Regions from separate parts of the Streptomyces halobius genome, predicted to be linked through region 2. Evidence: riboswitches for the same ligand, from Rfam matches in the RefSeq annotation. Region 2 holds a riboswitch; each other region holds the start of a gene.
The links. Region 2 has a riboswitch for cobalamin ahead of K9S39_RS37915 (ABC transporter substrate-binding protein). Riboswitches for the same ligand answer to the same signal wherever they lie in the genome.

Region 1 (3,202 bases), 8.1 Mb from region 2:
GGCGTACCGCCCGCCCCACCAGCCGACCGGGCCAGGATCACCTCGGCCGCGTCGCCGGGGAGCAGTTCCGTCCCGGCGAACACCAGCACCGTGGCGGCGCCCGTCACCCCCGCCGCGGCCAGCAGCCGACGGGTGCACGCGGTGAGCAACGGGTGCGCATGGCCGGTCACGCGCCGAGCCAGACATCGCGGTAGCTGCCCCAGCCGTCGGAAGCCGGCGGGGCGCCGCGGACGCCGCCGACCTTGTGGTGTGCACCGTCGATCCACTTCACGAACGAGTGGATGATGTACCCGCCGTCCTGCCACAGCTCCTGCTGCAGATCGGCGTAGCGCTGCGCCCGCAGGCCGGGATCCATGGTGGCGCGCGCGGCGAAGAACCGCTTGTCCCAGTCCCGGCGGCGCCAGCCGGTCTCGTTGCTGTCCGAGGTGGACAGCAACGTCTGCCCGTAGAACCAGTCGAGCGCGTAGTTGCCCCAGCCGCTCTGCGCGAAGGGCTTCTTGGCCCACACCTCCGACCAGTACGAGTCGGCCGGTGACTTCTCCAGCTTGATGGTGATTCCCGCGCGCTTGGCCTGCTCGGCGTAGAGGGTCGCGGCCTCCAGCATGCCGGGGGTGACATCAGAGGTGTGCAGGGTGACGGTCAGCCTTTCCTTGCCGGCCTTACGCAGCAGCGACTTCGCCTTGTCCGGGTCGTAGCGGCGCTGCGGCAGATCGTCGTTGTAGAGCGGAGCGCCCAACCCGTACAGGTCGTTGCCCACGTCGGCGTAGCCGGAGTACGCCGTGTCCACGATCTCCTGGCGGTCCACCGCCAGCTTCAGGGCCTCACGCACATGCGGGTCGGTAAACGGCTTCTGGTCGACCATCATGTTGAAGCTCTGCATACGGCCGACCGGCGACGTCACGACCTGGACCCGGCCCGTCCGCTCCTGAGCCGCGGCCTGCGCCCAGGCCAGCTCGTGCGCGACATCGGCGTCGCCGCCGAGCAGCGCGTTGAGCCGGGTGTCGGCCTTGGTGATGAAGATGATCTCCAGCTCGTCGAGGTAGGGGCGGCCGCTCTCCCAGTAGGAGTCGTTCCGGGTCAGCCGTACCCGGTCCCCCGGGCTCCACCGGTCGAACCGGAACGGGCCGGTGCCGACCGGCGGATGGTCGTTGTCGAACGCAGTCGTGCCGTCCTGGATGACGTAGACGTACCAGCCCGCGAGCAACGAGGGCAGGTCGGCGATGGGCCGGCGCATCGGAACGGCCACGGTGCGCCGGTCCACCTTGCGCAGCCCGTCGACGTCCACCATCGCGAGGTCCTTGGCACCCGTGAAGGAGGACTTCGGGTCGAGCAGATACCTGACGGAGTACATCAGGTCGTCGGCCGACAGCGGCTTGCCGTCGTGCCACTCGACGCCGTCCCGGAGCCTGACGGTCCACAGCGAGCCGTCGGAGTTCGGTTCGATCGACTCCGCGAGCCGGTTGGTGACGGTGAGATCGTCCTTGTACGCGCACAGCTTGTCGAAGAGGTTCTTCATCACGATGCCAGCGCCCCACGACCCGGCGACAAAGGGGTGCAGCGTGTCATCGCTGGAGCTGGCACCCGAGACCACCGCGCGCAGTCGGCCCCCGCGCCGGGGCTCCCCCGCACCGGTGGGCGAGGACTGTCCGGAGGTGCACGCGGTCAGACCACCGCCGAGGACGAGACCGGACGAGGCGACCGCCAGCCCGTGCAGGAACGCGCGCCGGTCGATCTGCCGACCGGTCTGAGGTGCGGGGGAATGTGCAAGTGAACTGGGCAGCGCGAGGCGCGCCCGGGCAGGACCGAACATGGTGGACCCTGTCTCCATCCTCGTGGAACCAACGGGCTTGCACCACGGCCGGTCTCCTGGCTTCCAGCTCACCGCTCCCCCACGCCTTCCCACGCCCTGGGCGCAGTGACACGGATGCAGGGGAGCTCCCTGGTCACAGTGGCGGGACCGCACCGGATTCACACCGGTTTCCCGTAACCGCGGCACGAACAACATAGCCAGCCCAGCCGGTCCATGGGGAGTGTCCGTGCTCACCTGCCCTTGCAGTTTCCGACCAGAGCGGGACAAGCCGGAACCCGGCATCCGCAGCACCACCTCGGCGACGATGGTGTCCAGGCGGGCGGCCGCCCCCGGCCGATCCTCTGCGCCCCCCGAGTGCTCCCGCCCGCTGCAACCGCGCCCATGGCGCATACACCGGTGGCCGGGGCCGAGCCCACCACGCGCGCCCGGCGCCCGGAGCGCGGCAAGTGTCACAGCAGCGCCCCGATGATCCGCAGTCGTACCCGTCGCGAGCGCGACCACGCGGTCGGCGACCTCCCGTACCTCGACCGGTGGAAACCGAGCCCCGGGGACCGCCGACGTCAGCGGCATCCGCCGCTCAGATCCACAGACTCTCAGGGTGGCTGGCAGACGGCCGGCTCGCCCCGATCGCCCGCCGCGGCCTGCTTCCTCGCCTCCGACGTGCGATCGAGGTGGTTCTCGACCACATGCGCCTCGCGCGCATTCCGAGGCGCACAGGACGACCTGACAGCCACCATCGACCGTCTGCGCGAGGCGACCGCGACGCGTACGGCTACCACCCGTACGAGGACGCCGAGTGGGGCCGGCAGTTCCGTACGTTCCTGCATGGAGGGCGTGAACGCATGCCGAGGGGCCGGTGGCCTTGTTCAACCTGGCGGTGGGCCGGCTGCGCCGTCACCGGGTGCTGCTGCCCGGGGGTGAGCTTGCTGGCCCGGCAGGTGGCCGAGGCCAGGGGTTGTCGCGGAGAAGCGGCTGCACGCCACGGTCGCGAAGGCCGCCCGCCGGGCGGACCCGGCACTGCCCGGGGACCTGGTGGCCACGCTGACAACGACGGAGGTCAGGCGGTACTCGGAGCTGGAGCGGCTGCGCCGGCCGCCGACGAAGACGACGGGCACCGCGTTCGCCCGCGCGCTGGAGCCGGTGGATGAGATCCCGGCGTTCCAGCTCGGCCGCCTGGGGTGTGTCAAAGCTGGGCGAAGGTCCGGATACGGTCGGTCAGTTGGGTCGGTCTTCCGCACGAGGGCCGCAGGAGAAGCCGCCTGGACCGTGGCCGCCCGGGACGGTTCCCGGGCGGCCAGTGCGGGTGCGTTCATCCCCTTCGCAGGCCGACGTTGCCGTTGCGCTGCTTGAGCGGCTGCTGCGGGTCGTAGCCGGGGAAGGGACGGTCGAAGA
Region 2 (3,202 bases):
AAGGCGGTGTCGACGGCGGCCTGGACATCGGCGGGGCCTTGTCTGACGGGTGCGGAGTCCGAGTCCGCGGTGACGGCGACCGTGAAGGCACGGCCGTCATCGGTGACCCCTGTACGCGTCCCGTAGCCGGGGATGTCACCGCCGTGCCCCCACATCAGACCGCCGCAGCTCATCGGCGTACCGATCACGCCCAGCCCGTAGCGGGCACCGGGCCACAGACGGCCGGCGGGGACTGCGACGGTGGTGCGCATCCGGGCGAGCTGCGCGGGCCGCAGGAATCTGCCGCCGAGCAGGGCCGAGAAGAAGCGGTTCAGGTCGCCGGGGGTGGAGATCATCTGCCCGGCGGCCCAGGCCCAGGAGGGGTCCAGCTCCGTGATGTTCTTCATCACTCCCCCGCCCTTCGCGGCGTACCCCTCCGGGTGGGCTTCCCGGATGCTCTCGTCGCCCGCGGCGGGGAAGTAGGTGTGGCGCAGTCCGATGCGCTCGATGACCCGGCGGGTGATTTCCTCCGCCAGCGGGCGGCCGGTGACCTTCTCGATGATCAGGCCGGCCAGGAGGTAGTTGGTGTTGCTGTACTCCCAGCGGGCCCCGGGAGCGAAGTGCGCCTTGTGCGCCAGCGCCAGGTCGAGCAGTGCGCGGGGCCGGACGTAGGTATGGCGCTCCTTGCCGGTCGGGTCGCCGATGAAGTCGGTGTAGTTGGGCAGTCCGCTGGTGTGCTGCAGCAGCTGACGTACCGTGATGCGGCGACCGTCGATGCCCTTGCCCCGCACCAGGTTCGGCAGATACTTCTCGACCGGGGCGCCGAGGGCGACCCTGCCCTCCCCGACCAGCTGCAGGACGACGGTGGCGGTGAACGTCTTGGTGTTGCTCCCCACCCGCACCTGCCCGTTGACCGGCACCTCCGCCCCGGTCCTCAAGTCCGCGACACCGGCGGTGTAGTGGCGGATACGACCGTGACGGCCGCGGTCCGCGGCCAAGGCGGCGGGGTACCCGTCATCGCGCACCAGGTGGACCAGAGCCTGCCGCACGACGTCAGCCGAACCACCAGCCCGCGCCGGAGCACCTCCGACAGCCAGGGCAGCAGCCACCACAGCCATCACAGCCGCCATCGTGATCCCGCGCCGAGACCCGGACGATGCGGCGCGGACACGGCGAAACTGAGGAGAACGATCGGGCATGGGAACCCTGTCCCCGCCCCTTGACGCAAGGAAACTGTGCCGCCCGCAAGATCCCCCGCAAGATACAGCTGCCCGACGAGGCTCCCGCCCGGGTGTTGGGCGAGGGCATCCCTACGCGGCGACTCGTGCCCGCTCGTGCCCGTACGCGTCGGCGACTCGCGCCCGCTCGTCCCGCGCTCACGCCCCCTGGCTCGCGCCCCCCGTGCATCAGTGTGAACGGGCTCTCCTTTTCCCCCTGCAGGCGGGTTGGCTACTGTGTGCCCGACGAACTGCGCGACGGGAGCCAGGAAGCCGGTGAGAATCCGGCACGGTCCCGCCACTGTGACCGGGGAGCGGACCCCACGGAGACCACGGCAGCGATGCTGGAAGGTCGGGGCGAGCGGCGATCCGGGAGTCAGGACACTGACCTGTCGCGGACACCATCCACGGGGCGTGGACCCCAGGAGGCGTGCATGAGGTCTGCGGCGGCGACAGACGCGGCAGACCCGTTCGGGTGCTCGGCGTGCGCGGCCGGCGGCCCAGTGGGCCGTGGCCGGAGTGCGTTGCGGTCCCGGGTGCCGGTCCCCTGGTGGCCCGTGCTCCGGACCGGAGAGGATCCCGGATGCCTGGACCCACCGTGCCGAGCCCTGACGTCTCACGCCGCCGACTGCTGGGCGGCGCCCTCGCCGCAGCCACCCTGCCCATTCTCGGCACGGCCTGCGGGCGGGCCGAACCCGCGGCCGGCACCGGTGACGGACTCCGCGTCACCGACCTGACCGGCGCCACCGTCGAACTGCCGCGCCCGGCCCGCCGGGTGGTGACCATCCCGCTGCCCGCCGCCTCCATGGTGGTGGCCGTCAACGGCGGGCCTGAGGTGCTGGCCGGAATGAACGCCGCCTCGCGCACCGCGATCGAGGGCAGCTTCCTCGGCACGGCCCACCCCGAGTTGCTCAAGGTCCCCACCGAGGTCGCCGGCGCCGAGTTCGCACCCAACGTGGAGAGCGTGCTCGCGCTGGAACCGGATGTGGTGATCCAGTGGGGCGACCGCGGTCCGGGCATCGTCGAACCACTGCGCAAGGCCGGGCTGACCGTCGCCCGGCTCACCTACGGCACCCAGAAGGACCTGGAGGGCGCCATCACCCTCTACGGCAAGCTGCTCGGCAAGCAGCAACGCGCCGAGAAGATGGTGAACGGGATGCGTACGGCCCTGAAGCGGCTGCGCGGCCGGCTTCCCGCGTCCGGTGCGGGCGCCGAGAACGCGCCGTCCGTGCTCTATCTGCGCGGCGCCGCCGACGGACTGCAGGCCGGGGGCGGCGCCTCCTACAACCACTACGTCACCGAGCTCGTCGGCGCCCGCAACCCCGCGGCCAGGGTCGACGACGAGCAGGTCACCATCGACAGGGAACAGCTCCTGAAATGGGACCCCGACATCATCCTGCTGGGCAACTTCGGGCCGGCCGCCCCGAAGGATCTCTACGCTGAACCGGCGCTGGCGACCCTGCGGGCGGTGCGCGAGCGCCGCGTCTACAAGGTGCCGCTGGGCGGCTACCGCTGGGACCCGCCCAGCCAGGAGTCGCCGTTGATGTGGCAGTGGCTCGCCGGTCTGGTGCACGGCACCGGGGCGCCGGGGCTGCGGGACGAGGTGGTCCGCCAGTACGCGTTCCTCTACGGTGCCGAGCCCACCGCCGCCCAGCTGGACGTCATCCTGCGGACGAAGGCCAACTCCGGCTCCCGGGACTATGACGACTTCGGCCGCTGAGCGGGGCGGCCGGCGCGGGCCGGAACGACCCGGCGGGCCGGGAGCCACGCCGATACCGGCCGCCGGACTCCGCCGCCGCACCGCGCTGTTCGTCCTCCCGGCGGGCGTGCTGCTCGTCGCCGTCACCGCCCTTGCCGTGGGCCGCTATGCGGTCGGCGTCGACCAGGTCGTACGGATTCTGCTCGGGCAGCTGCTGCCGCTCGAACGGACCTGGACACCCACCGAGGAGGCGGCGGTGCTGAACGTCCGGCTCCCCCGGGTGCTGCTGGCCATGCTGGTCGGCGCG
Region 3 (3,202 bases), 4.8 Mb from region 2:
GTCCGCCGCGATCCCCGGCATCGGTGAGATCGGCTACATCGGCCTGACCGCGTTCGTGCTGAACGTCCTGGTCACGGTCGTGCTGACGGTCGCCCTGAAAGCCGCGAAGGCCCCGGAGGGCGTCGACGAGACCAGCCCGGGCGACTACACGGCGGACGTCGGGGACAAGGGCGTCACGGCCGATCTTCCGCCCGCTACGGCGGAGGCTCCGGCCGGCCGCTGAGCCTTCCGCTCCGGCGAACGCACGGGCTGCCGCGTCCCTTTGGGGATGCGGCAGGCCCGCTGTCCTGTCAGGACGCGTCTCACCGTCCGGACGGGGTCGGTTCACCCAGTCCTTGAGCGCTTCGGTTTCGAGAGTGATTCCCACGGGGTCCGGGAGGTGGAGCTGCTTGCCGTACCGCACGGTGCGCACGATCTCGTAGCGGGCACCGTCAGGCTCACTGTGGACCGCCACCTGGCAGTCCTGACGGCCGATCAACAGGTAGAGCGGAATGACTGTCTCCGCGTACGCACGGGCTTCTCCACCCGATAGCGCTGGTCGGCGTCCGAGTCGTGCGAGGTGACTCGACGACCATCAACACCGGTCCGGGATCTACCCATTCGCCCTGGCCGGCGAAGGCGCCGCTGGGCGCGAGCGCACCATCCGTGCGAGCCCTGCCTCCTCGGGACGCCTGCACCGTGAGTCCCTGACCGGGAGAGAGCCACAGTTCTGGGCGCGACTGGAAGAAGACGCGACTGGAAAGAAGATACGCGTCAGCCGCTGGCTGATCCGTCCGTGGTTGCCTCCGGCATGGCCTTGCTCCTGACCTTCCCGTCAATGAGCTCCAACCGCGCGCCTTCCTCCAAGCGGTCAAGTGTCCGGGCGGCCTCTTCGAAGTGCTCGACGAACGTGATGTGCGGGCGGTCGGCAAGCGCGGTCATGAGGCCTTCTCCTTCTGCCGTCGGACAGATCAGGGAACGTGGAAGCGACGATAGCCGAGGCCACTGACAGACACCGCCCGATCACACACGACACACTAGATATGGGGGTGCGCGCGAGGAGCCACCCCCACATGTATGCTCATGCTCGCTGTCGCCGCAGGGGAATCCGGTGCGAATCCGGAACTGTCCCGCAACGGTGTATCGAGCGTACGCAACCGCGTACCCGTCAGTCCGAGGACCTGCCGGCAGTACGTCCGCACCGCCATGGGTGCGGCACGTCATACGTCCGGGCCTCGCGGGTTGGGCCGGTGGACGCCGCGCGGTGTGCCCGCGCACCCTGGACCGTACCGGGGTGCCGCATGCCCGCGAGCGACCGCCGCGCCCCTCCCTCCTGGCCCCCGCCGAGTGAGGGAGAGCACCACGTGACCATCGCGCCAACGGAGCCCGCGTCAGACGCCGAGGTCGGACAGCCCGCGGTGGCCACCCAGCACCCCCGGGCCGGGCGGGCCGATGACAGGCACGACGGGCCGGGCACCGCCCTGCTGCGGACCCTGACCGAGCTGACCGAGGACCTGACCGCCACCGACCCCGGCAAGGTGGCCGCCGCCGCCCTGCGCGGCCGGCACCCGGGCGCAGACGAGGCCGAGTTGCGGTCGCTGGCCATCGACGCCGCGGCCGGTCTGATCGGTGACGAGCCGCAGTACTCCCAGCTCGCCGCGCGGCTGCTCACCCGCGCCATCGCGGAGGAAGCCGCAGGCCAGGGCGCCACCTCGTTCTCCGCCTCGGTCGCCACCGGCCATCGCGAGGGCCTGATCGCCGACCGGACCGCGGAGTTCGTACGGACCCACGCCGCCCGGCTGGACGGGCTCGTGCGGCAAGCCCTGGAGGAAGGCGCCGACGACCGGTTCGGGTACTTCGGGCTGCGCACCCTGCACTCCCGCTATCTGCTCCGGCACCCCACCACCCGTCAGGTCGTCGAGACCCCCCAGCACTTCCTGCTGCGGGTCGCCTGCGGCCTGGCCGAGGACCACTCCGAGCGGGCGCTGGCGGACGTCGCCGAGCTCTACCGGCTGACCAGCACCCTCTCCTACCTCCCCTCCTCCCCCACGCTCTTCAACTCCGGCACCCGCCACCCCCAGATGTCGTCCTGCTATCTGCTGGACTCCCCGCTGGACGAGCTCGACTCGATCTATGACCGATACCACCAGGTCGCCCGGCTCTCCAAGCACGCCGGCGGCATCGGTCTCTCCTACTCCCGGATCCGCGCACGGGGATCGCTGATCCGGGGCACCAACGGTCACTCCAACGGCATCGTGCCGTTCCTGCGCACCCTGGACGCCTCCGTCGCGGCGGTGAACCAGGGCGGCCGCCGCAAGGGCGCGGCCTGTGTCTACCTGGAGACCTGGCACGCCGACATCGAGGAGTTCCTGGAGCTGCGCGACAACACCGGTGAGGAGGCCCGCCGTACGCACAACCTCAACATCGCGCACTGGATCCCGGACGAGTTCATGCGCCGGGTGGAGGCGGACGCCGACTGGTCGCTGTTCTCGCCGTCCGACGCGCCGGAGCTGGTGGACCTGTGGGGCGAGGAGTTCGACGCCGCCTACCGCAATGCCGAGGCGGAGGGCCGGGCGCTCAAGCAGATCCCGGCCCGGCTGCTGTACTCCCGCATGATGCGCACCCTGGCGCAGACCGGAAACGGCTGGATGACGTTCAAGGACGCCGCCAACCGCACCGCCAACCAGACCGCCGAGCCCGGCAGGGTCGTGCACTCGTCCAACCTGTGCACGGAGATCCTGGAGGTGACGGACGACGGGGAGACCGCGGTCTGCAACCTGGGGTCGGTCAACCTCGCCGCTCACCTCGGCGAAGACGGTGAGATGGACTGGCAGAAGCTGGACGCCACCGTCCGCACCGCCGTCACCTTCCTCGACCGCGTCGTGGACATCAACTTCTACCCGACCGAGCAGGCCGCGGCCTCCAACTCCCGCTGGCGCCCGGTCGGTCTGGGCCTGATGGGCCTGCAGGACGTCTTCTTCCGGCTGCGGCTGCCGTTCGACTCGCCCGAGGCGCGGGAGCTGTCGACCCGGATCTCCGAGCGGATCATGCTCGCCGCCTACGAGGCGTCGGCCGACCTCGCGGAACGGCATGGCCCGCATCCGGCCTGGTCCGCGACCCGTACCGCGCGCGGGGTGCTGCACCCCGACCACTACCCGGACGCCGAGCCGCGCTGGGCGGACCGCTGGGCGGCGCTGCGCAGCCGTATCGCGGCGACCGGGAT

Region 1: linked by a shared signal. The riboswitch ahead of K9S39_RS01240 (ABC transporter substrate-binding protein) and the one ahead of K9S39_RS37915 (ABC transporter substrate-binding protein) in region 2 are both predicted to bind cobalamin.
Region 3: linked by a shared signal. The riboswitch ahead of K9S39_RS16190 (ribonucleoside-diphosphate reductase subunit alpha) and the one ahead of K9S39_RS37915 (ABC transporter substrate-binding protein) in region 2 are both predicted to bind cobalamin.

The regions. Positions count from the first base shown of each region.
Region 1 covers NZ_CP086322.1:294,750-297,951, forward strand. The annotation lists gene K9S39_RS01235 (ABC transporter permease) at 1-170, opposite strand, end outside; gene K9S39_RS01240 (ABC transporter substrate-binding protein) at 167-1,810, opposite strand; cobalamin riboswitch at 1,840-2,007, opposite strand; partial or broken gene K9S39_RS42645 (DUF4158 domain-containing protein) at 2,569-2,986, shown strand; gene K9S39_RS41890 (S10 family serine carboxypeptidase-like protein) at 3,120-3,202, opposite strand, start outside.
Region 2 covers NZ_CP086322.1:8,357,973-8,361,174, reverse strand. The annotation lists gene K9S39_RS37920 (serine hydrolase domain-containing protein) at 1-1,109, opposite strand, end outside; cobalamin riboswitch at 1,401-1,603, shown strand; gene K9S39_RS37915 (ABC transporter substrate-binding protein) at 1,780-2,916, shown strand; gene K9S39_RS37910 (FecCD family ABC transporter permease) at 2,897-3,202, shown strand, end outside.
Region 3 covers NZ_CP086322.1:3,552,490-3,555,691, forward strand. The annotation lists gene mctP (monocarboxylate uptake permease MctP) at 1-223, shown strand, start outside; gene K9S39_RS42395 (hypothetical protein) at 754-921, opposite strand; cobalamin riboswitch at 1,057-1,182, shown strand; gene K9S39_RS16190 (ribonucleoside-diphosphate reductase subunit alpha) at 1,344-3,202, shown strand, end outside.